3 regions of the Vescimonas sp. genome follow, and region 3 is predicted to be linked to each of the others. Evidence: predicted binding sites of a transcription regulator. Region 3 holds the regulator's gene; each other region holds the start of a gene.

Region 1 (10,302 bases), on a different contig from region 3:
TCCATGCCGCCAGATACGCGGTCCATGTACTGCCGTACCGAGGCCTGGGCCATCTTGTTGCGCCGGTTTCCCAGCAGCAGCACCACCACGGCCGCCAGGGCCTCCCCCGCCGCCAGCAGCGGCTCGACCGGAATGGTCACGATAACGAAGGCCAGCAGGCACAGGCTGTATAGTGCCATATTCGTGCGGAACCCGCGAATGATCTTTTTACTCAAAGGGCGTCCTCCTCCCTTTTGATGGGAATACGTCTCCAATTTAATATAGGAATTGATTATAGCACACAATTCCCGTTGGGACAATAGGTGCTTTTGGAAAATCCCGTCAGTTTCCGTCTCCGCCGCGCCTGCTGCGCGCCCTGTCGGAACCTGTCGGCAAGTTGGGGGTGTACAAACAGGAAAATGTGTGGTATACTTTGTAAAAAGCACAGAAAATTGTGCGTATTTTTTGGTCGTTTCGCAGAGCGCGCGCCTGCGATCATATAGACAAAACAAGGGGACTTTTCCCCGTGACCATCCACACAGCGGCTGGGCGATACTCCGCTCCCCCTCCGGCGATGCAGGGCCGGCGGCGCGGCGGACCGCCTTTGTTTTGCTGCGGCCATTTTTCCATGTCCGGCGGCTGTGCGGTATCTGTGAAAAAGCAAAGGAGTAATCGACATTTATGGCAGAAAAACTGAAAATCATTCCTCTGGGCGGTCTCAATGAGATCGGCAAGAACATGACCGCCTATGAGTACGGCGGCGAGATCATCGTCGTGGACTGCGGCATGGCCTTCCCCGGGGACGATATGTACGGCATCGACTGCGTCATCCCCGACGTCAGCTATCTGGTGAAGAACCACAGCCGCCTGCGGGGCATGTTCATCACCCACGGGCACGAGGACCACATCGGTGCCATTCCCTACGTCCTCAAGCAGATCAACACCCCCATCTACTGCACCCGCTTTACCGCCGGGCTCATCAAGCTGAAGCTGCAGGAGCATGGACTGCTGAACTCCACCAAGCTCATCACCGTGGAGGCGGGCCAGACTGTGAAGGCCGGCAAGTTCCAGGTGGAGTTCCTCCATGTGAACCACTCCATCGCCGACTCGGCGGCCTTCGCCATCCATACGCGGATGGGCACCATCGTTCACACCGGCGACTTCAAGATCGACTCCACGCCCATCGACGGCGAGGTCATCGATCTGGCCCGCTTCGGCGAGCTGGGTAAGCAGGGCGTTCTGGCGCTGCTTGCCGACTCCACCAATGTGGAGCGTCCCGGCTACACCCTGAGTGAAAAGGCCGTGGGTGCCACGTTCATACGGCAGTTCACCGGCTGCACCAAGCGCATCATCGTCACCACCTTCGCCAGCAACGTCCACCGCATCCAGCAGGTGCTGGACGCCGCGGCGGCCTGCGGCCGCAAGGTAGCCGTCACCGGCCGCAGCATGGAGAACATTATGAAGGTCTCCACGGAGCTCGGCTATATGAAGGTGCCCAAGAACACCCTGATGGACATCAACCGCATCAAGGGCCTGCCCCTGAATCAGCAGGTCATCGTCACCACCGGCTCTCAGGGCGAGGAGATGAGCGCCCTGTACCGCATGGCCTTCTCCACCCACAAGCAGGTGGATGTGGGCCCCGGCGACAAGGTCATCATCTCCGCCAGCGCCATCCCCGGCAACGAGGTGACGGTGGGCCGCGTCATCAATGAGCTGTTCCGCAAGGGCGCCGACGTGGTCTACGACAAGGCCGACATGCTCCACGTCTCCGGCCACGCCTGTCAGGAGGAGCTGAAGATCATCCACGCCCTGACACGGCCCAAATTCTTCATCCCCCTCCACGGCGAGCAGCGCATGCTCCAGATCCACAAGCGCGTGGCAGAGAGCATGGGCATGCACCCCAACAACATCGTGGTGGCCGAGAACGGCTCCGTCATTGAGCTGACCACCAAGCACATCAAGTGCGAGACCAGCGTTCCCTCCGGCGAGGTCTTTGTGGACGGCAGCGGCGTAGGTGAGGTGGGAGCTGTGGTCCTCAACGACCGCAAGCTGCTGGCTGAGGACGGTATGGTGGTCATCGTGCTGCCCATGTCCAGCCACGACCACCAGCTGCTGTGCCCGCCGGAGATCGTGACCCGCGGCTTTGTGTACGTCAAGGAGTCCGAGGAGCTGTTGGACACTCTGAGCCGCATTGCCACCGACACCGTGGACGGCATGTCCGCCAAGAAGCGCCGGGACGACGGCGACGTGTGCCGCGCTGTCCGCTCCGCCGTGTCCAGCTATCTCTACAAGACCACCAAGCGCAGTCCCATGATCATCCCCATGGTGACGAAGCTGTAAATATCTGGAATTTTCCTGCATCCGTGGATTCCCGATATTTTGTATAAGCGTGAAAAACAGGTCTCTGTGCCGCATCGGCACAGAGACCTGTTTCTCATGTTTTGGGAGGGAACTTTTGGTCATGGCGGCGAACTGCCGCTTCAGGGATAGAACTGGAAATTTCCTCCAATTTTTGTGCAGCAACAACCGTATTTATTTCCGATTTACTTCCGGTTAATTCCCGTTTATTTCCGGTTTTGCTCTTCATGATGAAGAAATTTCCGGCTCAGAACCACTTCTTCCGTTTGAAATACCAGATCAGAAGCGCCACCACCAGCGCCGACACCGCCGCCACCGTGATGTAACCATAGCGCCAGCCCAGCAGGGGCATGTTGGGGAAGTTCATGCCGTACCACCCCGCGATGAGGGACAGAGGCAGGAAGATGGCGGTGACGATGGTCAGCACCTTCATCACCCGGTTCTGGTCGATGTCTACCTGCGCCTGATACTCGCTGCTGATCTGGGTGGCGTATTCGTGGAGCATCCGCGTCTCGCCCCGCAGGTTCTCCACCTTCCGCAGAAAGTGATTCAGCCGCTTCTTGCTGTGACCGGAGAGCTGCTCCTCCGCGTCCTCCAGCAGGCTGGAGGCGAAGTCGCACAGCTGCGCATAGTAGCGGTTGGTACGGTTCAGTTCCTTGCGGATCACGCTCATCCGGTGGAGAAACCGTCCCGTGTCGTTGTCCAGCACCGCTTGCTCCAGATCGGTCAGCCGCGTCTCCAGCTGCTGGATGTAGCGCAGGTCGTCCCGGATCAGGTACAGCAGCAGCGCCACCAGAAAGCTGTCCGGGCTGTCCGGCAGCGGCGCGCCCTGCTCCGTCAGGCGGGCGGCGCAGTCCGCTGCCGCCTTGTCGTGGTCCACCACCGCCAGACCTCCGCCCGCCCACGTGAAGCCCAGACGGCGGGCAGGCTGATTGGAACGCGGCGGCGTGCGCAGGTGGCCGGTGACGCCGGTGCGGTCGATGTGCAGCCAGCAAAACTGAGACTCATGCGGGTCGGCAGGCGCAGTTGGCACGGACAGCCCGGCGGGCAGCGCCGCGGTGTGGGTCTCCTGCGGCGTAAGGATGGCCAGCACGCCCCGTCCGTCCGCCGGTGGGGCGGATTGGGGCTGCAAGCCGCCGGCAAAGAGATAGTACATGGGATATCTCAGCTCCTTTTCAGGTTCAGGCTTGCAGGACAGCAGGGCAGTGCGCCCTCGCGTCCCGCAGGGCAGCGCCGCGACGATTTTGCGGCGCATACGTCTCCTCCGGATAGCTTTGACGGTTACTTTTTGTGTTCTATTCCCCATACCGTCGGCGGTACAGCAGCTGCTTGGCCGCCTTCTTCGCCTCCGGCACGTATCCCCTTCCGTCGATGACCTGCTGCAGCTTCTCGTCGGAATACTCCCGGAAGTTATATATGAACCTCTCCACCGGGTCGGTGATGGCCTGCTCCTCCGCCTGCCGCTTTTCAAATTCCTCCAGCGGCGACGGCGGCGCAAACATGGCCACATACCGGCACGTCTCGCAGGTGTAGATCAGCACCTTCATGTGCCGCTCCATGATGGGCAGGCCGGGGTCATCCACCGTGGTCAGATAGCTGGCGCAGCGCGGCGGCATCATCTTCCCGCCGCACAGGGGACACTCCTTCGCAAGAATGGCCATTTCCCGCTCCTTTCTCCGTCAGAACTCAGGGGCGTCGGGGGACTTGCGGTACAGGAGGGGCTTGCCCTCGCTGTCCACCAGGACGGTCAGGCCGCCGGAATTGCCGCTGGCGTGATAGAGATACTGCACACCCGTTTGGGTGTCGGCCCAAATTTCGTTGCAGGTGATGATCCCGCTCTCGTCCAGCACCTTCACGAAGCGGTCGGTTTCTTTCTTGGCCATAGCGCCTTACGCCTCCGGCTTATCATCGGACAGGATGGTCTTGGCGCTGGCGGCCAGGCCCGCCAGGCCCTGGATCTCGCTGGGGATGATGAGCTTCGTGGCCTTGCCGTCGGCCACCTTCTCCAGCGCCTCCAGCGCCTTGAGCTTGATGACCTGATCGTTGGGGGCGTTCTCGTTCAGCAGCCGCATGGAGTCGGCCATGGCCTGCTGCACCTTCAGGATGGACTGGGCCTCGGCCTCGGCGGCCATGATCTTGGCCTGCTTGGCGGCGTCAGCCTGCAGCAGGACGGACTGCTTCTCGCCCTCGGCGATCAGCACCTTGCTGGCCTTCTCGCCCTCGGCCTGCAGAATGGACTCGCGGCGCTCGCGCTCGGCCTTCATCTGCTTTTCCATGGCGTTCTGGATCTCGCGGGGCGGCAGGATGTTCTTCAGCTCCACGCGGTTGACCTTGATGCCCCATGGGTCGGTGGCCTCGTCCAGAATGGAGCGCATCTTGGCGTTGATGGTATCGCGGCTGGTGAGGCTCTGGTCCAGCTCCAGCTCGCCGATGATATTGCGCAGGGTGGTGGCCGTCAGGTTCTCGATGGCGCTCATGGGGTACTCCACGCCATAGGTGTAGAGCTTGGGGTCGGTGATCTGGAAGTAGATGACGGTATCGATCTGCATGGTGACATTATCCTTGGTGATGACGGGCTGGGGATCGAAGTCGGCCACCTGCTCCTTCAGGCTGATCTTCTTCACCACGCGCTCGATGAACGGCAGCTTGAAGTGCAGACCCACGCCCCAAACGCTGTGGAAGGCGCCGAGGCGCTCCACCACGTAGGCCTTGGACTGCTGGACCACGTTGATGCAGCTGACGATGACCACCAGAATGATGATCACCAGAACGATGATGGCGATGGTGCCAGGGATGTTGTACGGCATATGCGTTTCCTCCTTATTTCTTCTTCTCTTTTTTGGTGTGCTTTTCCTTCTTGTTCTTGCGGGTCAGGTGGATGATGCGGGTGACGACAAAGGCCAGGACCACTAAAAGGCCCCTTAGAAAATAGGGCATTTACGCCTCCTTTTCCACGTACAGCTTGACGCCCTCCATGCGGATCACGCGGACCATGGCGTCAGGCTCGATGATCTCCCCGGTGCTGCTGCGGGCAGACCAGGTCTTACCATCTATGTAGACGGCGCCGGTGGGCACATCGTTGTCGATGCGCTCCGTGACCCGGGCCGAGCCGCCCAGCACGCGGTCGGCATTGGTAGGCTTGATGTCCTTTTTCATCAGCTTCGTCACCAGCGGACGGGTGGCGGCCAGCGCCACGATGGACACCACAAAGAACAGCGTCACCTGGAGCCAGATGGGGCCGTTGCAGACGGCGGCGACGAGGCCCGCCATGCTGCCCAGCACAAACCAGATGGACGTCAGGCCCGCCGTGACCGCTTCCACCACGCCGAAGATGATGATGGCGGCGATCCAGATAGCAGTGGACATATCCGTGCTTCCTCCTTTCAGACAGAGGCCGATGAGACCACTGAGCGCTCCGATGCCCAGCAGGACCCCTGCGGCCAGCCACTTGTTTTTCGGGGACAGATTGGTGAGGAAGGCGGAGAAGGCATTGTGCAGCGTCTCCCGCGGCAGGGGCTGCTGCGGCGTCTCCGGCGGAGTGTCCGGTACGGCGGGCTGCGCCGGAGGCGGCGCCTCCTCGGCGAACATGTCGGCAATGGACACCTGATAGCGGTTGCAGATATACAATATCTTCTCCATCTCCGGATAACCCCTGCCAGACTCCCACTTGCTCACCGCCTGGCGGGACACCTGCAGCTGCTCGGCAAACTGCTCCTGGGTCAGGCCGCTGCGGCGGCGCACCGATGACAGCTGCTCTCCAAATGACATACGCTCGTTCCTCCGTTCCTCTTGCCGACAGTGTAGCACATGGGCGATTTTTGTCCAGCACCTTGAAGTTGCGCCGGCCATTTTTCATACCAGACCGCGCAACCTGAAGTTTACATTCCCTATTATAGCCGATTTGCGCCGGAAAAGCCATAGGGATTTTCCACGCAGTTCGGGTTGCGCCGCAGCGAAAAGTCGGGTATACTGTTGGATACGAATCTGAATGAACGAGGTACGCCGAACATGGTGACATATATGATACCCTGCCTGCTGGGGCTGGAGAAGCTGGTGGCCGATGAGGTGAAGCGTCTGGGCTTGCAGGACGTGCAGGCGGAGAACGGGCGCATCCTGTGCCGCGGCACGGCGGCGGACTGCGCGCGGCTGAACATCAACCTGCGCTGCGGCGCCCGGGTAATGATGGTGCTGGGGCAGTTTCCCGCCCGCAGCTTTGAGGAGCTGTTTCAGGGCGTGCGGGCCATCCCGTGGGAGGATTATCTGCCCCGTGACGCGGCGTTCCCCGTGAAGGGCTACGCCATCTCCTCCCAGCTCCACGCGGTATCCGCCTGCCAGAGCATCATCAAGAAGGCCATGGTGGAGCGGATGAAGGCGGCCTACGGGCTGGAGCAGTTTCCGGAGACGGGCGTGAAGTACCAGGTACGGTTCTCCATCTTCAAGGACGAGGCCGCCATCTGTCTGGACACCTCCGGCGAGGGGCTTTATAAGCGGGGCTACCGCGCCGTGGGCGTAGAGGCGCCGCTGCGGGAAACGCTGGCGGCGGCGCTGGTGACGCTCAGCCGCTATCGGGGGCGGGACCCGTTCTGCGACCCGTTCTGCGGCAGCGGCACCATCCCCATCGAGGCGGCGCTTATCGCCAAAAACCGCGCTCCCGGACTGGACCGGCGGTTCGATTCCCAGCGGTGGGCCTTCCTGCCGGCGGAGGCGTGGATGAACGCGGCGGACGAGGCCCAGGACAAGGAGTTCCACGGGCAGTACGACATCTGGGGCGGCGACATCGATCCCCGCGCCGTGGACATCGCCCGGGACAACGCCCGCAAAGCCGGAGTGGACGACTGCGTGCGGTTTGAGGTGGCGGACGCCGCCAAGTTCCGGCGGGACAGCCGGTACGGCCAGCTGGTGACCAACCCGCCCTACGGCGAGCGGCTGATGGAGCGGCAGGAGGCGGAAGAACTGTACCGCATGCTGGGCAGGGTATGGCGGACACTGCCGGAGGGGTGGCGCACGCTGGTGCTCAGCAGTCACACGGAGTTCGAGCGGGCCTTCGGGCGGCCGGCGGATAAAAGACGCAAGCTCTATAACGGCATGATAAAATGCGACGTGTTCTTCTATGGAAACGTATGACTGCGAAAAAAGAGGTCGCGTAAAGAAAGTGTTAATTTTCAATTTGTTCACTTTCTTTTCTGCGGCCATGCTACAATACTAAGAAAATCTTAAAGTTTTCCCCAGACAGTTTATTGGAGGAGGCGTTTTCCGATGAAGCACGTTTTCATCATCAATCCTACGGCGGGCAAAACTGACAGCCGTCAGAAGATATACGACATGGCAGAGGCCCTGCGGACAAAGCATGATCTGGATGTGCAGTGCATCCTGACCAAGAAGCAGGGGCACGCCACAGAGATCGCCCAGCGGCTGTGCGACAGCGGTGAGGAGCTGCGGTTCTACGCCTGCGGCGGTGACGGCACCGCCAACGAGGTGGCCAACGGCATTATCGGCTACGACAACGCGTCCATGACCGTGATCCCCGTGGGCACCGGCAATGACTTCCTGAAAAACTTCGGCGACGATCTGGACAAATTCCGCGACGCCGAAAATCTGTGGGACGGCCCCCAGTTCCCCATGGACGCCATTGATGTCAACGGACGTATCGCCCTGACCATCGCATGCTCCGGCATCGACGCCCGGGTGGCCGCAGACGTACATAAATACAGTGAGAGCCCCCTGCTGGACGGCAAGAGCAGCTATATCTACTCGCTGGCGGTGAACTTCCTGTTCAAGGGCATCGGCTCCCACTGGACCGTGTCGCTGGACGATACGGTGATGGAGGGCGACTGGTCTCTGGTGGCGGTGTGCAACGGCCGGTACTACGGCGGCGGGTTCATGCCCGTGGCCGAGGCGCGGATGGACGACGGCGTACTGAACACGCTGGTGGTCAGGGAGGTGAACCGCCGGACGTTCCTGAAGTTTGTGGGGCCCTATTCCAAGGGCAACTACCACAAGTTCCCCGACTACGCCCAGTGCTACACCCCCCAGGTCATCCATATCCACTCGGAGAAGCCGGACATCGTCACCTGTCTGGACGGCGAGAGCGTGGTGAACCGGGACGTGACCATCAAGCTGTCCGACAAAAAGCTGAATTTCTTCGGCCCCGCCGGATGCAGCTGCAACCGCACTGCCCGCGCCAGGGGCCTGAGTTGAACAATTTGTGAATTTTTCAAATTTTTCCCGTTTCCCCCTTGCAAATCCCGAATAGTGTGGTATGATAAGCACCGTTAGCACTCAATGTATTTGAGTGCTAACGGTGACTTTGTTTTTTCAATATTGAGTATATAAAAGGAGGAAGCAGCTATGAAACTGACACCGCTTGCTGACCGCGTGGTGCTGAAGATGACCGAACCGGAGGAGACCACCAAGGGCGGCATCATCCTCACCGGTTCCGCCAAGGAGAAGCCCTCTGTGGCAGAGGTCATTTCCGTGGGCCCCGGCGGCACCGTGGACGGTAAGACCGTGGTGATGTCCGTGAAGGCCGGCGATAAGGTCATCACCGACAAGTACGCCGGCACCAAGGTGACGCTGGAGGACGTGGAGTATATCATCGTCAAGCAGAGCGACATCCTGGCCATCGTGGAGTAATTCCCTGAAAGGGGGAGCAGGCTCCCCCTTTCGATCCCCCACCGCCAGCTGACATCGGTCACTGGCGAACGCCGCCCAGGGCGGCTGGGTCAATGTATTTTTGCCACGTTCACGCCGCGGCAAAAATCAATAGGACCCGTTGATTTATTCATTCAGAATGGGAGGCAATTTTATGTCTAAGATCATCAAGCGCGGGGACGAGGCCCGCAAGGCTCTGGAGGCCGGTGTCAATCAGCTGGCCGATACCGTAAAGGTCACGCTGGGTCCCAAGGGCCGCAACGTGGTGCTGGATAAGAAGTTCGGTACGCCCCTGATCACCAACGACGGCGTGTCCATCGCCAAGGAGATCGAGCTGGACGACCCGTTTGAGAACATGGGCGCACAGCTGGTGCGCGAGGTGTCCACCAAGACCAACGATGTGGCCGGTGACGGCACCACCACCGCTACCCTGCTGGCTCAGGCCATGATCCACGAGGGTCTGAAGAACCTGGCCGCAGGCGCCAACCCCATCGTCATGAAGAAGGGCATGGCCAAGGCCGTGGACGCCGCCGTGGCCGCCATCAAGGAGCAGAGCCAGAAGGTCAACGGCACCGCCGACATCGCCCGCGTGGGCACCGTGTCCTCCGGTGACGAGAACATCGGCAAGCTCATTGCCGAGGCCATGGAGAAGGTCTCTGCCGACGGCGTTATCACCATCGAGGAGTCCAAGACCGCCGAGACGTACAGTGAGGTGGTCGAGGGCATGATGTTCGACCGCGGCTATATCACCCCCTACATGGCCACCGACATGGAGAAGATGGAAGCCGTCGTGGACGATCCCTATATCCTCATCACCGATAAGAAGATCTCCGTCATCAGCGACATCCTGCCCCTGCTGGAGCAGATGCTGCAGAGCGGTAAGAAGCTGTTCATCATCGCCGAGGACGTGGAGGGCGAGGCCCTCAGCACCCTGCTGGTCAACCGTCTGAAGGGCGTGCTGAACGTGGTGTGCGTCAAGGCGCCCGGCTTCGGCGACCGCCGCAAGGAGATGCTGCAGGATATCGCCGTGCTGACCGGCGGTCAGGTCATCAGCGAGGAACTGGGGCTGACCCTGAAGGACGCCACCATCGACATGCTGGGCCGCGCCCGTCAGATCAAGGTCACCAAGGAGAACACCATCATCGTGGACGGCATGGGCGATCCCCAGGCCATCAAGGACCGTGTGGCTCAGATCCGCGCTCAGATCGGCGTGACCACCAGCGAGTATGACAAGGAGAAGCTGCAGGAGCGTCTGGCCAAGATGGCCGGCGGTGTGGCTGTCATCAAGGTGGGCGCTGCCACTGAGACAGAGAT
Region 2 (10,302 bases), on a different contig from region 3:
CACCATGGTGCTGGTGATGCTCTCCTCCACCACCTGCATGTACTACGGCGTGGAGGATGCCCTGCACCAGCGCTACCCCCGTGACATCGGCGTGGAGTGCTATTTCGGCGACCGGCTGGACCAGATGGACGAAGCGCATCTGGACATCCTCCGCGCCGCCGTGGCGGACGCCGCGGACGCTATGGGCTCCTCCCGCGACAATGTGCAGGATTACCGCGCCGCATGGCTCTACGGCATACTGACGCCGGATGGCGCATTGCGCAGCGCCAGCGACAGCGGCGGCCCGGCTTCGGAGATGACCCGCGTGACCCTGATCTCTCTGCCGGACTACAACGCCCTTACGGGCACGGAGCTGACGCTGTCGGACGGCGAGGTCTACGTCTACGGCCACCGCATGACCTACACGGCCCCGCAGTTCACCGTGGGCGATACCACATGGCGCGTGAAGTCCCTGCTGGACCGCTGCGCCGTCAATGGGGCCTCCGCCGCCGATGTCACCCCGTCCCTCTACGTGGTGGTGCCCGCCTTCGAAAGCGCCGCCCGGCTGCTGCTGGATCTGTCCGCCAACAGCGACCTCTCCGTCCAGCTTCGTTGGTACTACCAGTTCGACAGTGACCTGCCTGACGACGCGCAGCACAGCGGCTCCGCCTCCTATGGGACGGACGGCGTGCCTGCGAACCTGACGGACGCGCTGGAATTGGCCCTGTACAACGTCTACGCGGAGACCGGACTCACCACCGGCTGGGAGGTGGAGTCTCTGGCGGCCAACCGCAGCGACTTCTACGGCGCCTACGGCGGCCTGTTCTTTCTGGGTATCATGCTCAGCGTGGTGTTCTCACTGGCCGCCGTCTCCATCATCTACTACAAGCAGGTCTGCGAGGGCTACGAGGACCAGAGCCGCTTCGCCATCATGCAGAAGGTGGGCATGACGAAGCAGGACATCCGCCGCAGCATCAACTCCCAGCTGCTCACCGTGTTTTTCCTGCCCATGGCACTGTCCGGTGTCCACCTGTGCTTCGCCTTCCCCTTCATCCACAAGCTCCTGCTGCTGTTCAACCTCAGCAACACCTCGCTGCTCATCGGCACCACCGTCGTCAGCTACGTGGCCTTCGCCCTGCTGTATACGCTGGCCTATAAGCTGACCTCCAATGCCTACTACCACATCGTCAGCGGCGCGGCGGAGCGTGAATAAACAAAAAAGCGCCCTCCGGCCAACAGGCCGGAGGGCGCTTTGCACTCACTCCTCGGTGAAGTGTACGTGGTTGAAGATGTGATCCTGACAGAAGCAGTGGTAGCCCGCGCACTTGCTGCAATAGCGGAACTGCAGATCGGGGTAGTCGGTGTCGGTGCGGCCGCACACGGCGCACTTGTGGTGATAGCCCTTTTCCTTCTCCTGCTGCTTTACCGCCTGCTTGAACTGCACGGTCCTGGGGCTGTACTGCTGCCTGGTGCGGTTGGCCAGATAGTGTACCTCCGGCCAGATGAACACGGCGAAGTTCAGCAGCGCCACCACCGGCAGCACCACGCCTGCCCAGTTGTGCTGGCCAATGGCGCGGATGATGTCGAAGGCGAACAGCGCACCGTCCAGATACGCCAGCCACTTCATCTTCACGGGCAGGAAGAACATGAACAGCACCGTGGTGTCGGGAAACAGCATGGCGAAGGCGAAGAACATGGACAGGTTCACGTAGGTGGTGCCCGCCACGCTGATGAAGTTGTTGCCGGTGATAAGGCTGGCCAGAATGGCGCCGATCACCGTCAGGAGCATACCGCTGAAGTAGTAGAGATTGAACTTGGCGGTGCCCCACTGCTGCTCCAGTGTCGAGCCGATCCAGTAGTAAAAGTACAGGCTGATGATGAGCATCAGCGGGGAGCTGGCGCTGGGATAGAAGATGAATGTCACGATGCGCCAGATCTCGCCGTGGAGCAGACCGTTCAGGTTGAATTTGAGAAAGTCCAGCGCGGCGGGATTGGTGTACATTGTCAGCATGGACAGGATATACACCGCCGCGTTGCCGATGACGATGACGCGCATCAGATTGGGAATACCAAAGCGGGGGTGGGCGGCGCAGAAGCGCTGCACCCCGTCATAGAGCTTTTTCAAGGGGAACGTCCTCCTGTATCAATTCAAGTAACGCCTATTGTAGCGCATAGGACGAAAAAAGTCATGTCATTTTTTTGAACAATAAAAAAGTTTCCGGAAAGTGGATAATTTGCGGTTTTTGCGGGAAATCTATTGACAACCGCGAAAAATGTGCTATGATATGCGTACAAGTGAATACCTTATCAAGAGTGGCGGAGGGACCGGCCCGATGAAGCCACGGCAACCTGTTTTTTCAAGGTGCCAAATCCGGCGAACGAATCGAAAGATGAGGGAAGGCAAGAAAGCTTCAGCACTCTGTCGGTTCGGACAGAGCGCTTTTTTATTGCGTGTTCCCAAAAGAAAGGAGAAATTTATCATGGCAAGACATCTGTTTACTTCCGAATCCGTTACTGAGGGGCATCCCGATAAGATCTGCGACCAGATCTCCGATGCGGTGCTGGATGCCATCTTCGCCCAGGACCCCAATGGCCGCGTGGCCTGCGAGACCTGCGCCTCCACCGGCCTGATCCACATCATGGGCGAGATCACCACCAGCTGCTACGTGGATATCCCCAAGATCGCCCGTCAGGTGGTGCTGGACATCGGCTACGACCGCTCCCAGTACGGCTTTGACGGCAACACCTGCGCCGTTATCACCAACATCGACGAGCAGTCCAGCGACATCGCGCTGGGCGTGGACAAGAGCTACGAGGCCAAGGCCAAGGGCGAGAGCGAGCTGGACAACGGCGCCGGCGACCAGGGCATGATGTTCGGCTACGCCTGCGACGAGACGCCGGAGCTGATGCCACTGGCGATCTCCATCGCCCAGAAGATGGCCAAGCGCCTGACCGACGTGCGCAAGCAGGGTCTGGTGGACTACCTGCGTCCCGACGGCAAGACCCAGATCACCGTGGAGTACGGTGACGACGGCGCCCCCATCCGCGTGGACACCGTGGTCCTGTCTACGCAGCACAGCCCCGACGTGTCTCTGGAGCAGATCCGCAAGGACATGATCGAGCTGGTCATCAAGCCCACCGTTCCCGCCGACCTGCTGGACGATGAGACCAAGATCTACGTCAACCCCACCGGCCGCTTCGTCAACGGCGGCCCCGCCGCCGACACCGGCCTCACCGGCCGCAAGATCATTGTGGACACCTACGGCGGCAGCGCTCCTCACGGCGGCGGCGCTTTCTCCGGCAAGGACCCCACCAAGGTGGACCGCTCTGCGGCCTACGCCGCCCGCTGGGTGGCCAAGAACGTGGTGGCCGCGGGTCTCGCCCGGAAGTGCCAGGTGCAGCTGGCCTACGCCATCGGCGTGGCCCGTCCCGTCAGCGTGCTGGTGGAGACCTTCGGCACCGGCGTGGTGGCCGATGACAAGCTGGAGGCCGCTGTGGAGAAGGTCTTTGACCTGCGCCCCACCGCCATCATCCGCGATCTGGACCTGCGCAAGCCCATCTACCGCCAGCTGGCGGCCTACGGCCACATGGGCCGCGAGGATCTGGGCGTGTCCTGGGAAAAGACCGACCGCGTGGACGCCCTGAAGGCCGCGCTGGGTCTGTAAAAATCCGGAAAAAAGAGTCCCGCAGCATTGCTGCGGGACTCTTTTTTACTTGTCGCGGCATTGAAGCCCCAGCTGATAGAAGGCCACGGCGCTGGCCGCCGCCACATTCAGACTGTCCACTCCGTGGGTCATGGGGATCATCACCGTATAGTCGCACTGCGCGATGGTGCCGTCCGCCAGCCCATCGCCCTCGGTGCCCAGCACCACGGCCAGCTTTTCGGCGCCCAGCAAACGGGGATCGTCCAGCCGCAGAGAGTCCTGCCGCAGCGCCATGGCTGCCGTGACGAAGCCCATTTCGCGGAGCGTCCCCGTCCAGTCGCCCTCCTCCGGCAGATACGTCCACGGCACCAGAAACACGTTGCCCATGCTGACGCGGGACGCCCGCCGGTACAGCGGGTCGCTGCCCTGTTGGGTCAGCAGCACCGCGTCCATGCCCAGCGCCGCCGCGCACCGGAAAATGGCCCCCACATTGGTGGGATTCATCACGTTTTCCAGCACGGCGATGCGCCGCGCTCCGGCGCAGACCTCCGCCACGGAGGGCAGTGCCGGCCGCCGCATGGCGCACAGCATGCCGCGTGTCAGGTGGAAACCGGTGAGCTGCGTCAGTACCTCCAGCGGCGCGGTATAGACGGGAATGTCCGCATCGCAGCGGGCCAGGATTTCCGCGCCCTTGCCGGAAATGTGCTGGGGCTCCATGAGGAACGACACCGGCTGGCAGCCCGCGTCCAGCGCCCGCCCGATGACCAGCGGGCTTTCGGCAATGAACAACGCGTTGGCGGGGTCTGCGCGGTTTACCAGCTGGTTTTCCGTAGCGCGGGCATAAACATCCAGCTCCGGCGCAGCAAAATCGGTGATCTCGATGGTGCGGGCCATGGGGGTCTCCTTCCTCCGTCAGGCGTTGAGGATGCGCATGAACTCCTCGCCGGTGATGGTCTCCTTTTCATACAGATGCTTGGCCAGCTCGTCCAGCTTGCCGCGGTTATCGGTGAGGATCTTCAGCGCCTTCTCGTGCTGCTGCTTCACCAGAGCTACCACCTGCTGGTCGATCTTCGTCTGGGTATCGGCGGAGCAGGCCAGGGACGTGTCGCCGCCCAGATACTGGTTGGTCACGGCCTCCAGCGCCACCATGCCGAAATCATCGCTCATGCCGTAGCGGGTGATCATGGCGCGGGCCAGCTTGGTGGCCTGCTCAATGTCGTTGGAGGCACCGGTGGTGATGGAGCCGAACACCGTCTCCTCGGCGGCACGGCCGCCGGTGAGGGTAGCGATCTTGTTCTCCATCTCCTCCTTGGTCATCAGATAATGGTTGCCCTCCTCCACCTGCATGGTGTAGCCCAGCGCGCCGGAGGTGCGGGGCACGATGGTGATCTTCTGCACCGGCGCGGAGTGGGTCTGCAGGGCCGCCACCAGCGCGTGGCCGATCTCGTGGTAGGACACGACCTTCTTCTCATGGTCGGTCATGATGGCGTTCTTCTTCTGATAGCCGGCGATGACCACCTCAATGCTCTCCTCCAGGTCCGCCTGGGTAGCGAAGCGGCGTCCGTCACGGACGGCGCGGAGGGCGGCCTCATTGACGATGTTGGCCAGCTCTGCACCGGAAGCGCCGGAGGCCATGCGGGCCACCTTGTTGAAGTCCACATCCTCGGCGATTTTGATCTTCTTGGCGTGGACCTTCAGAATATCCTCGCGGCCCTTCAGATCCGGCAGCTCCACCGGCACGCGGCGGTCGAAGCGGCCCGGACGGGTCAGCGCGGGGTCCAGAGACTCGGGGCGGTTGGTGGCCGCCAGAATGATGACGCCGTTGTTGCCCTCAAAGCCGTCCATCTCGGTGAGCAGCTGGTTCAGGGTCTGCTCCCGCTCGTCATTGCCGCCGTACTGGCCGCCGCTGCGCTTCTGGCCGATGGCGTCGATCTCATCGATGAACACGATGCAGGGGGCCTTCTCCTTGGCCTGGGTAAACAGGTCACGCACCTTGGAAGCGCCCATGCCCACAAACATTTCCACGAACTCGGAGCCGGAGATGGAGAAGAACGGCACGTTGGACTCACCGGCCACGGCCTTGGCCAGCATGGTCTTACCGGTGCCCGGAGGGCCCACCAGCAGGATGCCCTTGGGCATGGATGCGCCGATCTCTTTGTACTTGGTGGGGTCGTGGAGGTAGTTTACGACCTCCTGAAGGTTCTCCTTGGCCTCGTCCTCACCGGCCACATCGGCAAAGCGGATGCCCTCGGAGGACTGGACGTAGACCTTGGCATTGGACTTGCCCATGCCGAACATCATGGAGTTGCCGTCTCCGCCCATTTTCTTCACCATATTGCGGGAAATGAGCTGGCCGATGCCGATAAAGAGGATCAGCGGCAGCACCCAGCCCAGAATGCTCATCAGCAGGGAGGTCTGCTCCACCTCCTCGCCGGTGGTGGAAATGCCCGCGTCCAGCAGACGCTGCACCAGCCCGTCATCGGGGACGATGGCCGTTTTATAGATGGTCTTGTTGTCCTTGCCGGTGAACAGGATGCGGTTGCTCTGCTCCTGTATCTCCACCTGCCCGATCTCTTTCTGCTCCGTCATGGTGATAAAGGTATTGTAGTCCACCTCACGGATCTGGTGCTCCGTCAGCCAGGGCATAGCCAGCAGGTTGAACAGCAGCAGCACCAGCATCGCGATAATGTAGTAGTAGAGCAAAGGCTTCTTGGGGGTCTTGACCTCTCTCATACAAGCGCCTCCTTGCAGACGTATTATTCAAAGTATTATAGCCGCGCCGTACTGTAAAGTCAAAGGGCACAGCGGAAAAACCTGTAAATTTTTCCTGAACACCGGCGTATCCGGGACTTATTGCATATTTTGTGAACAGACTTTGCTACTTTTGTGAACATTAGCACTCTCCTATTGACAGTGCTAAAATCGGCGCTATAATGAAGCCGAACCTTGAGAGAGGGGCGAGCAAGCGGCCCCGCCGGAGAGGTTTGGAACTGTTGATACAATGAGGGTAATATAGTGGGCGGCGGCCACCCGGTCCGCCGCGATACGAATGGAGGTATGACATATGTTGCCCAGCATTTTTGGTGAGAACCTGTTTGATGATTTCTTTTCTGATCCGTTTGGCATGATGGTGCCTCAGGGCCGCGACCCGCTGTACGGCAAGCACGCCAAGAACCTGATGAAGACCGATGTCCGCGAGACGGAGGGTACCTACGAGCTGGATGTGGACCTGCCGGGCTTCACCAAGGACGAGGTGAACGTGGAGCTGAAGAACGGCTATCTGACCATCCAGGCTGCCAAGGGCCTGGACAAGGATCAGACCGATAAGAAGGGCAAGTACATCCGTCAGGAGCGCTGCGCCGGCGCTTGCAGCCGCACGTTCTACGTGGGCGATGGTGTGGAGCCCGAGGATGTCACCGCCAAGTTTGAAAACGGCATCCTGCAGCTGTCCATCCCCAAGGAGGCCAAGAAGCAGCTGCCCAAGAATACCAGCGTCACCATCGGCTGACGTGAACAGGCAAAAAAGAATGACCCGCCTCGGCGGGTCATTCTTTTTGCGCTTTTACCAGATCTGCTCGGCCACGATGTTCTTTTTGTAGCTGATGCGGAAGTAGAAGAACTCCGCCACGCCGGTGATGAACCAGGAGAAGATATACAGCAGGTACAGAGACGGCACTGTGTGGAAGTAGGCGAACACCGTGTAGATCCACACCACGCGGAACACGCAGGAGCCCATGATGACCACGATGGTGGGGATGATGCTCTTGCCGATGCCGCGGGAGGCGGCGATGCTGTTGTCCATCAGCGGGGCTATGGCGTAGGAGAAAGCCATGATCCGCAGACGGTCCATGCCGGCGTCGATGACGGCGGGCTCGTTGGCGAACAGGGACAGGAACTGCCGTCCGAACAGCAGCATCATCGCGCCAAAAATGGCGCCGGTGAAGATGCCGTACAGCATGCAGATGTGATAGCTCTTAAGGATACGCTCCTTATGGCCCGCGCCCCAGTTGCGGCTGACGAAGCTGGCGCAGGCGGTGTAGAACGCCGCCATCATGTTGAACACCAGAGTATCGGCGTTGGCGGCGGCAGCCGCGCCGGAGACGGTGATCTCGTCGAAGGAGTTCAGACCCGCCTGCACGAACAGGTTGGCCAGGGCGAAGATGGCGTTCTGCAGGCCGGAGGGGACGCCGATCATCAGGATGCGCTTGACCGCCGCCTTGTGGAGCCGCAGCTGCCGCATGCTCAGGCGGCAGGCGTCCTTCCGCCGCAGCAGGTGGACGACGATCAGGACGGCGGATACCCACTGGGCAATGGCGCTGGCGATGGCCACGCCCTCGGCGGACATCCGGCAGCCGATGACGAATACCAGATTCAGAATGACGTTCAGCACACCGGCCACGGATAGGTAGATCAGGGGGCGCTTGGTATCGCCGGTGGCGCTGAGGATACCGTTGCCGCAGTTGTAGATGCCGATGCCGGGCAGGCCCAGCGCATAAATACGCAGGTACAGCACGGCGCCGGGAAGGAACTCCTCCTTGGTGTTCAGCAGGCGCAGCATAGGCTCGGCAAAGAACGCGCAGATCAGGCACACCAGCACGCCTGCACCCGTACAGATCAGCAGGGAGGAGTGGGTGGTGCGCTCCACGTTCTCACTGTCGCCGATGCCCAGCCAGCGGGCCACCGACACATTGACACCGGCGCCCATGCCGATGAGCAGGCCGGTGAACAGGGACACCAGCGTGGTGGTGGAGCCCACGGCGCCCAGCGCCACATAGGTATTATAGGCATATTTACCGGCGATGGCCACGTCGCTGAGGTTGAACAGCACCTCCAGCACCTGGGTCAGCATCAGCGGCAGGCTGAACAGCAGAATATTTTTCCACAGAGACCCGCTGGTCATCTCAATGCTTTTCATACGGCTTTCCTCACTCCCAAATGTTCCTTTTTTTATATAAAGCGCACCAGTTTCTTTATATGGCTGCAAGAGCAGAGTATATCACCGGCGCGGGGGCAAAGCAAGCATATTTACCAACAGACTTTCCGATGAAAAAACGGGGCCGATTGTGCAGAATGTACCCACATACGGGAAAAGAGGTGGATTTTTGCGGCGCTGATGTGCCGGTTTTTGAAATTTTCGCCTGCATCTTGCGGAGAAGGGTGGGATGTGCTATCCTGAAAACAGCGAAAAGAAAAGGAGAGCGCTATGAAGCTGGTTCTGATCGACATCGACAACACCCTGCTGGATTTTGACGCCTACATCCGCCGGACCATGGAGGAGGGCTTCGCCCACTTCGGCCTGCGGCCCTACGAGCCGTGGATGTACGATGTGTTCCACCGCGAGAACAACAAGCTCTGGCGGCAGATCGAGGAGGGCACCCTGACGTTTCCGGAGCTGGAGAAGATCCGGTGGAACAACGTGTTCGCCGCGCTGGACATGGACTTCGACGGCGTGGTGTTCGAGAAATATTTCCGCACCGCCCTGCACGAGAGCGCCATCCCCGTGAACGGGGCGCGGGAGCTGCTGGAGGCACTGCGGGGCAGGTATCTGCTGGCCGCCGCCAGCAACGGCCCCTATGAGCAGCAGCTCCACCGGCTGGCTCTGGCGGGTATGAAGGACTTCTTCGACTGGTTCTTCATCTCCGAGCGCATCGGCGCGTCCAAGCCGTCGAAGCTCTTTTTCGATGAGGCGTTCCGGCAGGTCAACGAGGGCCGTGAGACGCCTATCCTGCCGGAGGATACCGCCATCATCGGCGACTCTTTGACCTCCGACATGGCCGGCGGCAGGGGGTGCGGACTGAAGACCGTGTACTACCGCCGTCCGGGGGCCGCGCCCGCCAATGACAGCGTGGACGTGACGGCGGAGGACCTGCGGGACATCCCCGCGCTGCTGCAATAAGCTGCGAACAGACGAACGAGGCGCATGCCATTGGCATGCGCCTCGTTTTATTGCGCTCTCGGAGTCAGCAGCGCCTTACGGTGCCGCAGGTAATAGCCGTATCCGGCGGCGTCCGCCAGGAACCAGCCGATGGGGATGGCGGCCCAGATGCCCACTTCGCCCACCGGCCCCGCCAGGGCGTAGGCCAGAGCCACGCGGGTGCCCAGGGAGACGACTGTCAGCACCACGCTCATGCCGGGCCGCTGCACGGCGCGGTAAAAGCCGTACAACAGGAACAGGCAGCCGATACCGGCGTAGAACGTGCCCTCAATGCGGAGGTAGCGGACGCCGCAGGCGATGACCTCCGTATCGCCCGCCTGAACGAAAAGACCCATCAGCGGCCGGGCGAATACCACCACCAGCGCCGCTGCGGCGCAGGAGAAGGCGGCGCTCACCGCCGTGGCCTGCCGCAGGCCCTGCCGCAGCCGGTCGGACTGCCCCGCGCCGTAGTTCTGGGCCGAGAAGGTGGAGAAGGCGTTGCCGAACTCCTGCACCGGCAGGTAGGCAAAAGCGTCGATCTTCACGGCGGCGGCAAAGGCCGCCATCACCACCGGCCCGAAGCTGTCCACCAGACGCTGTATCAGCAGGATGCCGAAGTTCATGGCCGACTGCTGCGCGCAGGTCAGCAGCGACAGATCCATCAGCTCCCGCAGGATATGCCGGTCGAACCGGAAGTCCGCCCGCCGCGGCAGCATGTGGCGGCAGCGCAGCAGGGCATAGATCGTCAGCCCCAGCCCCGCAGCG
Region 3 (10,302 bases):
CGTGGCTGCGGTTTTCCACGCAGATGGACACGGCGTCCACATCGTCGCGGTTCAGCAGGTCAAAGTAGCTGTCGCACACCACGCCGCCATATTGGGCGGCCATCTCCTCGGCGCGGGCCCGATTCTTGTCGTGATAGGCTACCACCTGGGCATTGGGGTTCGCTGCGTACTCGGGCAGATGGCGCACCTGCGCGATCTTGCCGCAGCCGATGATACCAACTCGAATCATACAAAAGCTCCTCCTCTACTGTTCTCGTAAATCATCCTCGTCTAAATTATAACAAATTCAGGGGCAGGTGAAAAGCCTTTTTTCGCAAATTGCAGAAAATTTAACCAAGACGCAGGGCCGTGGTCAGGGCGCAGCCCCTCTGCATGACGTGATCCAGCACCACGCCCCGGGGCAGGGCCAGGCGGCTGAGAGCCAGCAGGGGGCCCTTGCCCGTCAGCTTGAACAGGGCCTCCTTGGCGGTCCAGGTCTCCCAGAAACGGGCGCAGTCGCCATCGTCGCCCACGCGGATGTAGGCCATCTCCGCCTCGGAGCAGACGCGGCGCATGAATTTCTCGTCCGCAGAGCGGACCACCTCCACATCCACGCCTACCGGCACATCGGCGATGGCGCAGACGGCGTAGGGCCCGGAATGGCTGACGGAAACGTAGACGCCCACGGCGTCCACGGTGGGCTTGCCCATCTCATCCCAGCGCAGGGGGACCTCCCCCTCGCCGCAGCCCAGGCGCTGCGCCAGCAGGCGGCGGGCCAGCAGCTCACCGGCCACGGTGCGCCTGCGGTCGTCCTCGCCGGCGATGTCGTTGACGCGGCGGCGGCGCTCCTCATCCATCATGGCCACGGTATGGGCCATGGTATCCGTGTCCAGCGTGCGGATGTCGTACCAAAGAAGTTCCATGTTTCCCTCTCCTCCCGATCATTCATTTTTGAGTTGAGTATAACACAACACCGCAGAAGATACCAGTATTTTATGCGCTTGCTTTTACGGAAAGAAAGAGGTACACTGTCACTGTATGGAATTACGGTGTGGATACACATACATCATATATACCATCGGTTGACAAGGGCAGACACGGTTTTGACGGGCAGAAATACGCCCATACGGCGTCAAGTCCCTTGACAATACGGCAGTATTCTCTACGGGCCTTTCCTTGTCTGGACGCATTTCTGCTCCGGCAAAACTGTCCGCATCTGCCAGCGATGGATATTCGAGCGATTTTTGGCTTTTGAGACGCAGGCGGGCGAGCGCCCGCCAAGGCGAAAAGGACAAAAAGCGACGGAAAGACGCGCTGGCAGGCGTGTTTGCCCTTGTTAACCGATGGTATCATATGGATATAATACGCTTGCTCAGGAGGAGCAGTTATGGTTTCTATTGTAGAAGTGACCACGAAGGCGCAGCTGCGCCGGTTCGTGGATTATCCCAATCAGCTGTACCGCGGCGTGCCGCAGTTCGTGCCCGCCACGTATGGCGACGACCTGTCCGACTGGGACCGTCAGAAAAATCCGGCGTTCTCCTACTGCGACGCGCGGTGCTGGCTGGCGGAACGGGACGGGGAGATCGTGGGGCGCATCGGCGCCATCCGCAGCCGCAAGGCCAATGAAAAGTGGGGCACCAACCGGATGCGGTTCACCCAGGTGGACTTTATCGACGATCCTGAGGTATCCGCTGCGCTGTTCGCCGCCGTGGAGGACTGGGCACGGGAGCTGGGCTGCACCGCGGTGCATGGGCCGCTGGGCTTCACCGACATGGACCGTGAGGGCATGCTGGTGGAGGGCTTCGACCGCCGCAGCTGCTTCTTTACATACTATAATCACCCCTACTACATCGACCACATGGCGGCGCTGGGCTACGTGAAGGACGTGGACTGGATCGAGGAGCTCATCACCGTGCCCACCGACGAGAAAACCATCCAGCGGTGGGAGAAGCTGTCGGACTTCGTGCTCAAGCGCAACCATCTGCACATCGTGGAGCCCAAGAGCCGGCTGGCGTATCTGCCGCTGCTGAAGCCGTTTTTCGACCTGGTGAACGTGGCCTACGCCCCGCTGTACGGCACGGTGGATCTGACGGATGAACAGATCAAAAAGTATGCTTCCAAATTCGCGCCGCTGATCAACCCCCACACCACCTGTTTCGTCATGGATAAGAACGACCGGATGGTCGCCTTCGGCGTAGGCGCACCCAGTCTGGCCACCGCCATGCAGAAGCACAGGGGACGGCTGTTCCCCACCGGCTGGATGGACGTGCTGAAATCCTTCCGGAAAAACGATACCATAGACCTGCTGCTCATCGCCGTGCATCCGGACTACCAGTCCCGTGGCGTCAACGCCGTCATCCTCAGCAAGACCATGAAGGGCTGCCTGAAGATGGGCATCAAGCAGGCGGAGACCGGCCCCATGCTGGAGATGAACGACAAGGTGCAGTCCCAGTGGAAGGACTTCCAAACGGAGCAGCACAAGCGCCGCCGGTGCTTCATCAAGGAACTGATCCCTGCCGCCGCAGAGGCGGAGACGGAGAATGCCCCCGCCGGAGCCGCCGTATAAAGGAAAAAAGGGAACGCGCACGATGTGCGCGTTCCCTTTTGTCTTATGACAGGCCGTAGACCTCGGTGAACTTCTTCTCCAGATAGGCCACGTAGCAGTCGGGGTCGAACTTGCCGCAGACCGATTCGAACAGGGCCACGGGGTCCTTCATGCAGCCATGCTTCCAGATCCTGTCCTCCAGCCAGTTGTTGATGGGGGTCAGGTCGCCGGAGCGCACCACGGCGTCCACGTCCAGATCCTTGGACATCTCCTGGAGGTACTGGGCGCCGTAGGCCGAGCCGATGGCGTAGGAGGGGAAGTAGCCGATGTTGCCGTTGGCCCAGTGGGAGTCCTGCAGTACGCCCTGCCGGTCGTCGGGCACATCAATGCCCAGATATTCCTTATAGAGGCGGTTCCATTCGGCGGGCAGATCGTGGGCGGTGAGGGACCCGTCGAACATGCGCTTTTCCAGCTCGTAGCGCACCATGATGTGCAGGCAATAGGTCAGCTCGTCGGCCTCGGTGCGGATGAGGGAGGGCTCGGACTTGTTGATCATACGGTAGAAGTCGTCCTCCGTCACATGGTCCAGACGTGGGGCGAAGTGCTCCTTCAGCCACGGATAGATGATGGAGCAGAAGGCGCGGCTTCGGCCGATGATGTTCTCGTAGAAGCGGGACTGGCTCTCGTGGATGCCCATGGAGACGCCGGCGCCCAGATTGCTGCGGGCCAGCTCCCTGCCGGTGTGCAGCTCGTACAGGGCGTGGCCGCCCTCGTGGATCACGGAGAACAGGGAGGAGGCCACCATGTCGGCGTGGTAGTGGGTGGTGATGCGCACGTCGTCCCGGGAGAAGTTGATGGTGAAGGGGTGCTCCGTCTCGCCGATGGTGCAGTGGTTCCTGTCGATGCCCATGACATCCATGACGAAGTCGGAGAACTCCCGCTGGATGGGGATGGGGAAATCGGCGTGGAGCGGTGCGTCGTCCACCCGGTCGGCGTGGGCGGTGACGCGCTGGATCAGGGGCACCAGCTTTTGCCGCAGAGCGGCGAAAAATTCGTCGCAGGCGGCAATGGTCAGGCCCCGCTCATAGTTGTCCAGCATCGTCTCGTAGGGAGCCTTGTCCGGCTCCCAGTACAGGGCGAAGCGCTTCAGGGTGTCGAACATCTCCTGCAGATACGGCTCGAACAGGGCAAAATCATTGGTCTCTTTGGCGGTCTGCCACACATCGTCAGCCTTGATCGACAGACGCTGATAGGCCACGAACTCCTCCTCCGGGATGCGGCGGGTACGGTCATAGCTGCGCCAGTACTCCTCCACCTTGCGGCGGGTGACGGCGTCCAGCTCCTCCCGCGCAGCCATCAGGGTCTCCAGCATCTCCACCGTCTCCGGTGCAGTGGTGAGCTGATAGTCGATACGGCTCAGCTCCGCCGATGTGTCGCCGCGGACGGCGGCAGCGCCCTTGGGCGCCACGGTGACGCCGTCGTAGTACAAAAGGCCCATGGCGTGGCCCAGTGCAAAGCTGGTCTGTTCATAGGTTTTCAGCTTTTCCAATGCTTCGGTAACAGTCATGCGCATACCTCCTGTTTGTCATTTCTCTGATTATACCATCCGCAGCGGAAAGACACAAGCGGGGAAAAAGTATACAGAATCTTAATAGACTGCCGGCGGCAAACATGGTAGAATAGAGAAAATACGGTCAGAAAGGGCGGAGTACACTTGGAACTCAACAAAAAGACCATGCAGCGCATCATGCTGCTCATCACCTTTGCGGTGCTGCTGTTCTGGGGGCTTTACAACATCTCGGCAGTGACAAAGGTGCTGGGGAAGCTGCTGGATCTGCTGTCACCGCTGCTGCTGGGCATCTGCATCGCCTTTGTGCTGAACCTGATGATGGCGGCGCTGGAACGGCTGTGGGACCGTGCGCTGGCCAAATGGGACAGTCGGTGGAGCCGGAAGCTGAAGCGGCCCGTCTGTCTGGCGCTGACCATGGTGCTGTTCATCGGCATCATTTTCGCCATCTTCTTTATTCTTCTTCCCCGGTTGGAGGAGGCGGGCTCCACGCTGGTGGCCAACATCCCCACCTACGTGGCCCAGATCCAGGCGTGGTGGGAGAACCTCAGCGCCTTCGGGGCGGAGCACGGCGTGACCCTGCCGGAGCTGGCGCTGGACGCGGACAGCGTGAAGAACACCATCACCGGCTTTTTGCAGGAGAAGGGCGACAGCGTGGTGAACACCACGGTGAACATCACCGCCTCCATCGTGGGGGCGCTGGTGAACTTCCTGCTGGCGCTGGTGTTCTCCCTGTACCTGCTGGCCCAGAAGGAGACGCTCCTCGCCCAGTCCAGGCGGCTGCTGCGGCGCAGCCTGCCTCAGAAGGCGGCGGACCGGCTGCTGCGGCTGCTGAGCCTGAGCAACAACGCCTTTTCCAGCTTCGTCACCGGTCAGGTGACGGAGGCGTTCATTCTGGGCACCCTATGCTGTCTGGGCATGCTGATCCTGCGTCTGCCCTACGCCCTGCCGGTGTCGGTCATCATCGCGGCACTGTCGCTGATCCCCATCTTCGGCGCGTGGATCGGCGCGGCCACCGGCGCGTTCCTCATCGTGTTCCAGAGCCCCATCAAGGCCCTGACATTCCTGATCTTCCTGTTGATCCTGCAGCAGGTGGAGGGCAACCTCATCTATCCCAAGGTGGTGGGCAAGTCCGTGGGACTGCCCGGACTGTGGGTACTGGCCGCCGTCACCTTGGGCGGCGGGGCCTTCGGTGTGCTGGGCATGCTGCTGGGCGTGCCGGTGTGCTCCATCGTATACTCGCTGGTGCAGGAGTTCATCCGCGGCAAGCCGGCGGAGGAGTCCGCAAAATAAACCGTGCAATCAGAAGCGCTCCGCCTTCCGGCGGGGCGCTTTTTCCCGCGCCGTGTTTACAAATAATTAAAATAGCCCCTATTGACATTATCTGGGGAGGGTGGTAAACTGCGTTTAGCACTCGAAAAGCAGGAGTGCTAAACGGAGAAAGCTATGGAATTGACAGACCGCAAAAAGCAAATATTGAAGATCGTGGTGGAAAGCTACATCAACACCGCCGAGCCCGTGGGCTCCAAGGCCATCGTGGAACAGATGCCCGGCAAGATCAGCTCCGCCACCATCCGCAACGAGCTGGCGGATCTGGTGGAGATGGGCTATCTGGAGCAGCCCCACACCTCTGCGGGACGTGTGCCGTCGGCCAAGGGCTACCGGCTGTACGTCAACGAGCTGATGGAGCGCAAGGCTCTGTCGCCGGAGGAGACGGCCAAGATCAACGATGCCCTGTCCGGCCAGATGAAGCAGGTGGATCAGGTCATCAGTCAGGCCGGACAGATGGTATCCAGCTTTGTGGGCTACCCCACCTACGCCGTGGCCGATCACCGGACGGTCGCCACCGTGCAGCGGTTCGAGCTCATCTCCGTCAGCGAGAGCAGCTTTATCGCCGTGGTGATGCTGTCGGACAACCGCGTCAAGAGCCAGCTGATGCAGTTGGACCTGCCGGTGGACGCCGAGACGCTGCCGCAGCTGAGCCACCTGCTGAACACCCACTTTGTGGGGGCGGCGCCGGAACAGATGAATGCCACGCTGATGAGCCTGTCGGATCAGGTGTCGGGCCAGTGGTTCCTGCTTCTCAACCGCGTGACGGAATATGCCTGCACGCTGTTGGAGGAGACCCAGCACCAGCAGGTGTTTACCAACGGCGCCAGCCAGCTTCTGAAGTTTCCGGAATTTCGGGACATCGACAAGGCTCACGATCTCATGAGCTTCATGGTGGACAATAAGGAGGACCTTCCGGTGCCCCAGAGCGATGCGCCCATGCAGATCCTTATCGGGCCGGAAAACGTCAACGACGCCCTGAAGGAGAGCAGCGTGGTCATCGCCAGCTACGACATCGGGGACAACATGCGGGGTCTGGTGGGCGTTGTGGGCCCCACCCGCATGGATTACGCCGCTGTGGCGGCGCGGCTGAGCTACTTTGCAGAGAGCCTGAGCCGTATGTTTGGTAAAAAACAGCTACCGGAGGATATACAATGAGCGAAAAGGATAAGCAGAAAAAGAAGGCGTCCGCCGAAGAAACGGCGGCACAGGAGACGGTGGAACAGACTGCGGCGCCCGCTGAGGAGGCGGTGCAGGAGGAGACGTTCACCGTCACCAAGTCCCAGATGGAGCAGATGGAGCAGCTGGCCAAGGTGCTGGCCGATGCCAACGACAAGTACCTCCGTCTGGCGGCGGAATACGACAATTATCGCAAGCGCACCACCCGCGAAAAGGAAAACGTGTACGGTACGGCCAAAGCCGACACCATCAAGCCGTTTTTGGCGGTGCTGGACAATCTGGAGCGGGGCGTGCAGCAGTTTGAGGAGGGTGACGGCCACCGGCAGGGGCTGGAGATGATCTGCAAGCAGTTCATCGACGTGCTGGGCCAGATGGGCGTTACCGAGATCCCCGCGCTGGGGCAGCCCTTCGATCCGGAAAAGCACAACGCCGTGATGCACACGGAGGACGAGAGCGCCGGAGAGAACACCATCGTAGAGGTGTTCCAGAAGGGCTTCATGATCGGAGATAAGGTGCTGCGCTTCGCCATGGTGAAGGTGGCAAACTGAAAGGAGTATTTCCATGAACGAAAAGAAGCTGTATAAGAGCAGTACGGACAAGAAGCTGGCCGGCGTCTGCGGCGGCATCGCCGAGTATTTCAACATCGACTCCACGCTGGTGCGTCTGGGCTGGGTGCTGTTCAGCCTGCTGGGCGGCAGCGGCTTGCTGGCGTATATCATCGCGGCGCTGATTATGCCCGACCGGCCCTATTGATCTCTTAAACCCGTAAATAAATGAAATTAAGATAAATTCAGGAGGCAATCATTATGTCTAAAGTTATCGGTATCGACCTCGGTACGACCAATTCCTGCGTAGCCGTGATGGAAGGCGGCGAGGCAGTCGTTATCCCTAACGCGGAAGGCAACCGCACCACCCCGTCCGTGGTGGCGTTCAGCAAAACCGGTGAGCGTATGGTGGGTCAGGTGGCAAAGCGTCAGGCCATCACCAACCCCGACCGCACCATTTCCTCCATCAAGCGCGAGATGGGCACCGACCACCGCGTCTCTATCGACGGTAAGAGCTACACTCCCCAGGAGATCAGCGCCATGATCCTGCAGAAGCTGAAGGCTGACGCAGAGGCGTATCTGGGCAGCACCGTCACCGAGGCTGTCATCACCGTCCCCGCCTACTTCACCGACTCCCAGCGTCAGGCCACCAAGGACGCCGGCAAGATCGCCGGTCTGGACGTAAAGCGTATCATCAATGAGCCTACCGCCGCCGCGCTGGCCTATGGCGTGGACAAGGAGCAGGCCCAGAAGATCATGGTGTACGACCTGGGCGGCGGCACCTTCGATGTGTCCATTCTGGAGATCGACGACGGCGTCATCGAGGTGCTGGCCACCGCCGGCAACAACCGTCTGGGCGGCGACGACTTCGACCAGTGCATCATGAAGTATCTGGTCAGCGAGTTCAAGCGCACCGATGGCATCGACCTCAGCGGCGACAAGGTGGCCATGCAGCGTCTGAAGGAGGCCGCCGAGAAGGCCAAGATCGAGCTGTCCGGCGTCACCACCAGCAACATCAACCTGCCCTATATCACCGCCGACGCCACCGGCCCCAAGCATCTGGACGTGACGCTGACCCGCGCCAAGTTCAACGAGCTCACCGGCCATCTGGTGGACGCTACCATGGGTCCCGTGCGTCAGGCCATGTCTGATGCCGGTCTGAAGCCCTCTGACCTCGCCAAGGTGCTGATGGTGGGCGGCTCCAGCCGTATCCCCGCCGTGGTGGAGGCCGTGAAGAGCTTCACAGGCAGCGAGCCCTTCAAGGGCATCAACCCCGATGAATGCGTGGCCATGGGCGCGGCTCTGCAGGCCGGTGTGCTGACCGGCGACGTCAAGGGTCTGCTGCTGCTGGATGTCACCCCCCTGTCTCTGGGCATTGAGACCATGGGCGGTGTCTGCACCCGTCTGATCGAGCGCAACACCACCATCCCCGTCAAGAAGAGCCAGATCTTCTCCACCGCCGCCGACAACCAGACCTCCGTGGAGGTCAACGTGCTGCAGGGTGAGCGCGAGATGGCCGCCGCCAACAAGAGCCTGGGCCGCTTCCATCTGGACGGCATCGCTCCGGCACGCCGCGGCGTACCTCAGATCGAGGTGACCTTCGATATCGACGCCAACGGCATCGTCAACGTGTCCGCCAAGGATCTGGGCACCGGCAACGCCCAGCACATCACCATCACTTCCTCCTCCAACATGAGCAAGGATGACATTGAGAAGGCCGTCAAGGAGGCTGAGCAGTATGCCGCCGAGGATGCCAAGATCAAGGAGAAGGTGGAGATCCGCAACCAGGCCGATCAGCTGGTCTATCAGGCTGAGAAGACCCTGAGCGAGGTGGGCGACAAGGTGCCCGAGAGCGAGAAGGCTCCCGTGCAGGCCGGTCTGGATAAGCTGAAGGAGACTCTGAAGGGCGAGGACACCGACGCCATCAAGGCCGCTACCGAGGAGCTGACCCAGCTGTTCTATAAGATGAGCGAGAAGCTGTACCAGCAGGCGGCGCCCCAGGGCGATCCCAACATGGGCGGTCAGCCCCAGGGCGACCCCAATGCGGGCGGACAGCAGTACTACGACGCCGACTACAAGGTAGTCGATGACGACGACCAGAACAAGTAACACATATCCCACAAGAGGGACAGGGCAGCCTGTCCCTTCTTGTGGTATTATCGGAGAGAACGACGATGGCAGAAAATAAACGCGATTACTATGAGGTCCTGGGCGTCAGCAAGGGCGCATCCGAGGACGAGATCAAAAAAGCATATAAGAAGCTGGCCCGCAAGTACCACCCTGACATGAACCCCGGCGACAAGGAGGCCGAGGAGAAGTTCAAGGAGGTCAACGAGGCCAACGAGGTGCTGTCTGATCCGGAGAAGAAGGCGCGGTATGACCAGTTCGGCTTCGCCGGTGTGGACCCCAGCTACGGCGCAGGGGCAGGCGGAGCCGGCGGCGGCTTTGGCGGCGGCTTCGACTTCGGCGATCTGGGCGACATCTTCGGCAGCTTTTTCGGCGGCGGCTTTGGCGGCGGCGGGCAGACCCGCCGCAACGGCCCCCAGCGGGGTGAGAGCATCCGCGCCAGCGTGTCCGTGACGTTCCTGGAGGCGGCCCACGGCTGTGAGAAGGATGTCACTATCGAGCGCAGCGAACAATGCCCCACCTGCAAGGGCAACGGCTGTGCCCCGGGCACCACGCCGGAGATCTGCCCCGACTGTCACGGCAGCGGCATGGTGCAGGTGCAGCAGCGCACGCCCATGGGCGTGTTCGCCAGCAGCAGACCCTGCCAGCGCTGCCACGGCACCGGCAAGATCATCCACCAGCCCTGCGCCGACTGCGGCGGCAGCGGTGCGGTGCGCAGGCGCAAGACCATCAAGGTCACCATCCCCGCCGGTATCGACCACGGCCAGACCATCTCCCTGCGTGGGCAGGGCAACGCCGGTAAGAACGGCGGGCCTGCCGGCGATCTGCTGATCACCGTGATGGTGCGGCCCCATGAGCTGTTCCGCCGCGAGGGCTACGACGTGTTCTGCGAGGCGCCCATCACGTTCAGTCAGGCGGTGCTGGGTGCGAAGCTGAAGATCCCCACCATCGAAGACTCCGTGGAGTACAGCATCCCCGAGGGCACCCAGACCGGCGCTGTGTTCCGGCTGCGGGGCAAGGGCATCCCCGTG

The links. The regulator HrcA, encoded in region 3, represses chaperone genes, less so after heat shock. The targets are predictions, from matches to a motif close to TGTTAGCACTCNNNNNNNNNGAGTGCTAACA.
Region 1: the regulator HrcA is predicted to act here: its motif matches at 8,608-8,638, upstream of ACZM22_RS09375 (co-chaperone GroES).
Region 2: the regulator HrcA is predicted to act here: its motif matches at 6,515-6,545, upstream of ACZM22_RS05955 (Hsp20/alpha crystallin family protein).

Annotation. Positions count from the first base shown of each region.
Region 1 covers NZ_DBLZXX010000019.1:3,375-13,676, reverse strand. Annotated here, with positions in the region: gene ACZM22_RS09425 (DHH family phosphoesterase) at 1-215, opposite strand, end outside; gene ACZM22_RS09420 (ribonuclease J) at 661-2,319, shown strand; gene ACZM22_RS09415 (hypothetical protein) at 2,414-2,566, opposite strand; gene ACZM22_RS09410 (magnesium transporter CorA family protein) at 2,585-3,592, opposite strand; gene ACZM22_RS09405 (hypothetical protein) at 3,633-3,998, opposite strand; gene ACZM22_RS09400 (DUF6440 family protein) at 4,017-4,220, opposite strand; gene ACZM22_RS09395 (SPFH domain-containing protein) at 4,227-5,144, opposite strand; gene ACZM22_RS09390 (NfeD family protein) at 5,275-6,105, opposite strand; gene ACZM22_RS09385 (THUMP domain-containing class I SAM-dependent RNA methyltransferase) at 6,346-7,461, shown strand; gene ACZM22_RS09380 (diacylglycerol/lipid kinase family protein) at 7,594-8,535, shown strand; gene ACZM22_RS09375 (co-chaperone GroES) at 8,686-8,970, shown strand; gene groL (chaperonin GroEL) at 9,143-10,302, shown strand, end outside.
Region 2 covers NZ_DBLZXX010000005.1:78,626-88,927, forward strand. Annotated here, with positions in the region: gene ACZM22_RS05930 (ABC transporter permease) at 1-1,192, shown strand, start outside; gene ACZM22_RS05935 (rhomboid family intramembrane serine protease) at 1,238-2,104, opposite strand; SAM riboswitch class I at 2,281-2,376, shown strand; gene metK (methionine adenosyltransferase) at 2,460-3,644, shown strand; gene ACZM22_RS05945 (TrmH family RNA methyltransferase) at 3,690-4,517, opposite strand; gene ftsH (ATP-dependent zinc metalloprotease FtsH) at 4,536-6,356, opposite strand; gene ACZM22_RS05955 (Hsp20/alpha crystallin family protein) at 6,688-7,131, shown strand; gene ACZM22_RS05960 (MATE family efflux transporter) at 7,186-8,538, opposite strand; gene ACZM22_RS05965 (HAD family hydrolase) at 8,827-9,519, shown strand; gene ACZM22_RS05970 (MATE family efflux transporter) at 9,567-10,302, opposite strand, start outside.
Region 3 covers NZ_DBLZXX010000001.1:72,850-83,151, forward strand. Annotated here, with positions in the region: gene ACZM22_RS00340 (Gfo/Idh/MocA family protein) at 1-229, opposite strand, end outside; gene ACZM22_RS00345 (4'-phosphopantetheinyl transferase family protein) at 330-902, opposite strand; gene ACZM22_RS00350 (hypothetical protein) at 1,367-2,545, shown strand; gene ACZM22_RS00355 (carboxypeptidase M32) at 2,589-4,091, opposite strand; gene ACZM22_RS00360 (AI-2E family transporter) at 4,239-5,384, shown strand; gene hrcA (heat-inducible transcriptional repressor HrcA) at 5,538-6,578, shown strand; gene grpE (nucleotide exchange factor GrpE) at 6,575-7,147, shown strand; gene ACZM22_RS00375 (PspC domain-containing protein) at 7,161-7,352, shown strand; gene dnaK (molecular chaperone DnaK) at 7,406-9,253, shown strand; gene dnaJ (molecular chaperone DnaJ) at 9,319-10,302, shown strand, end outside.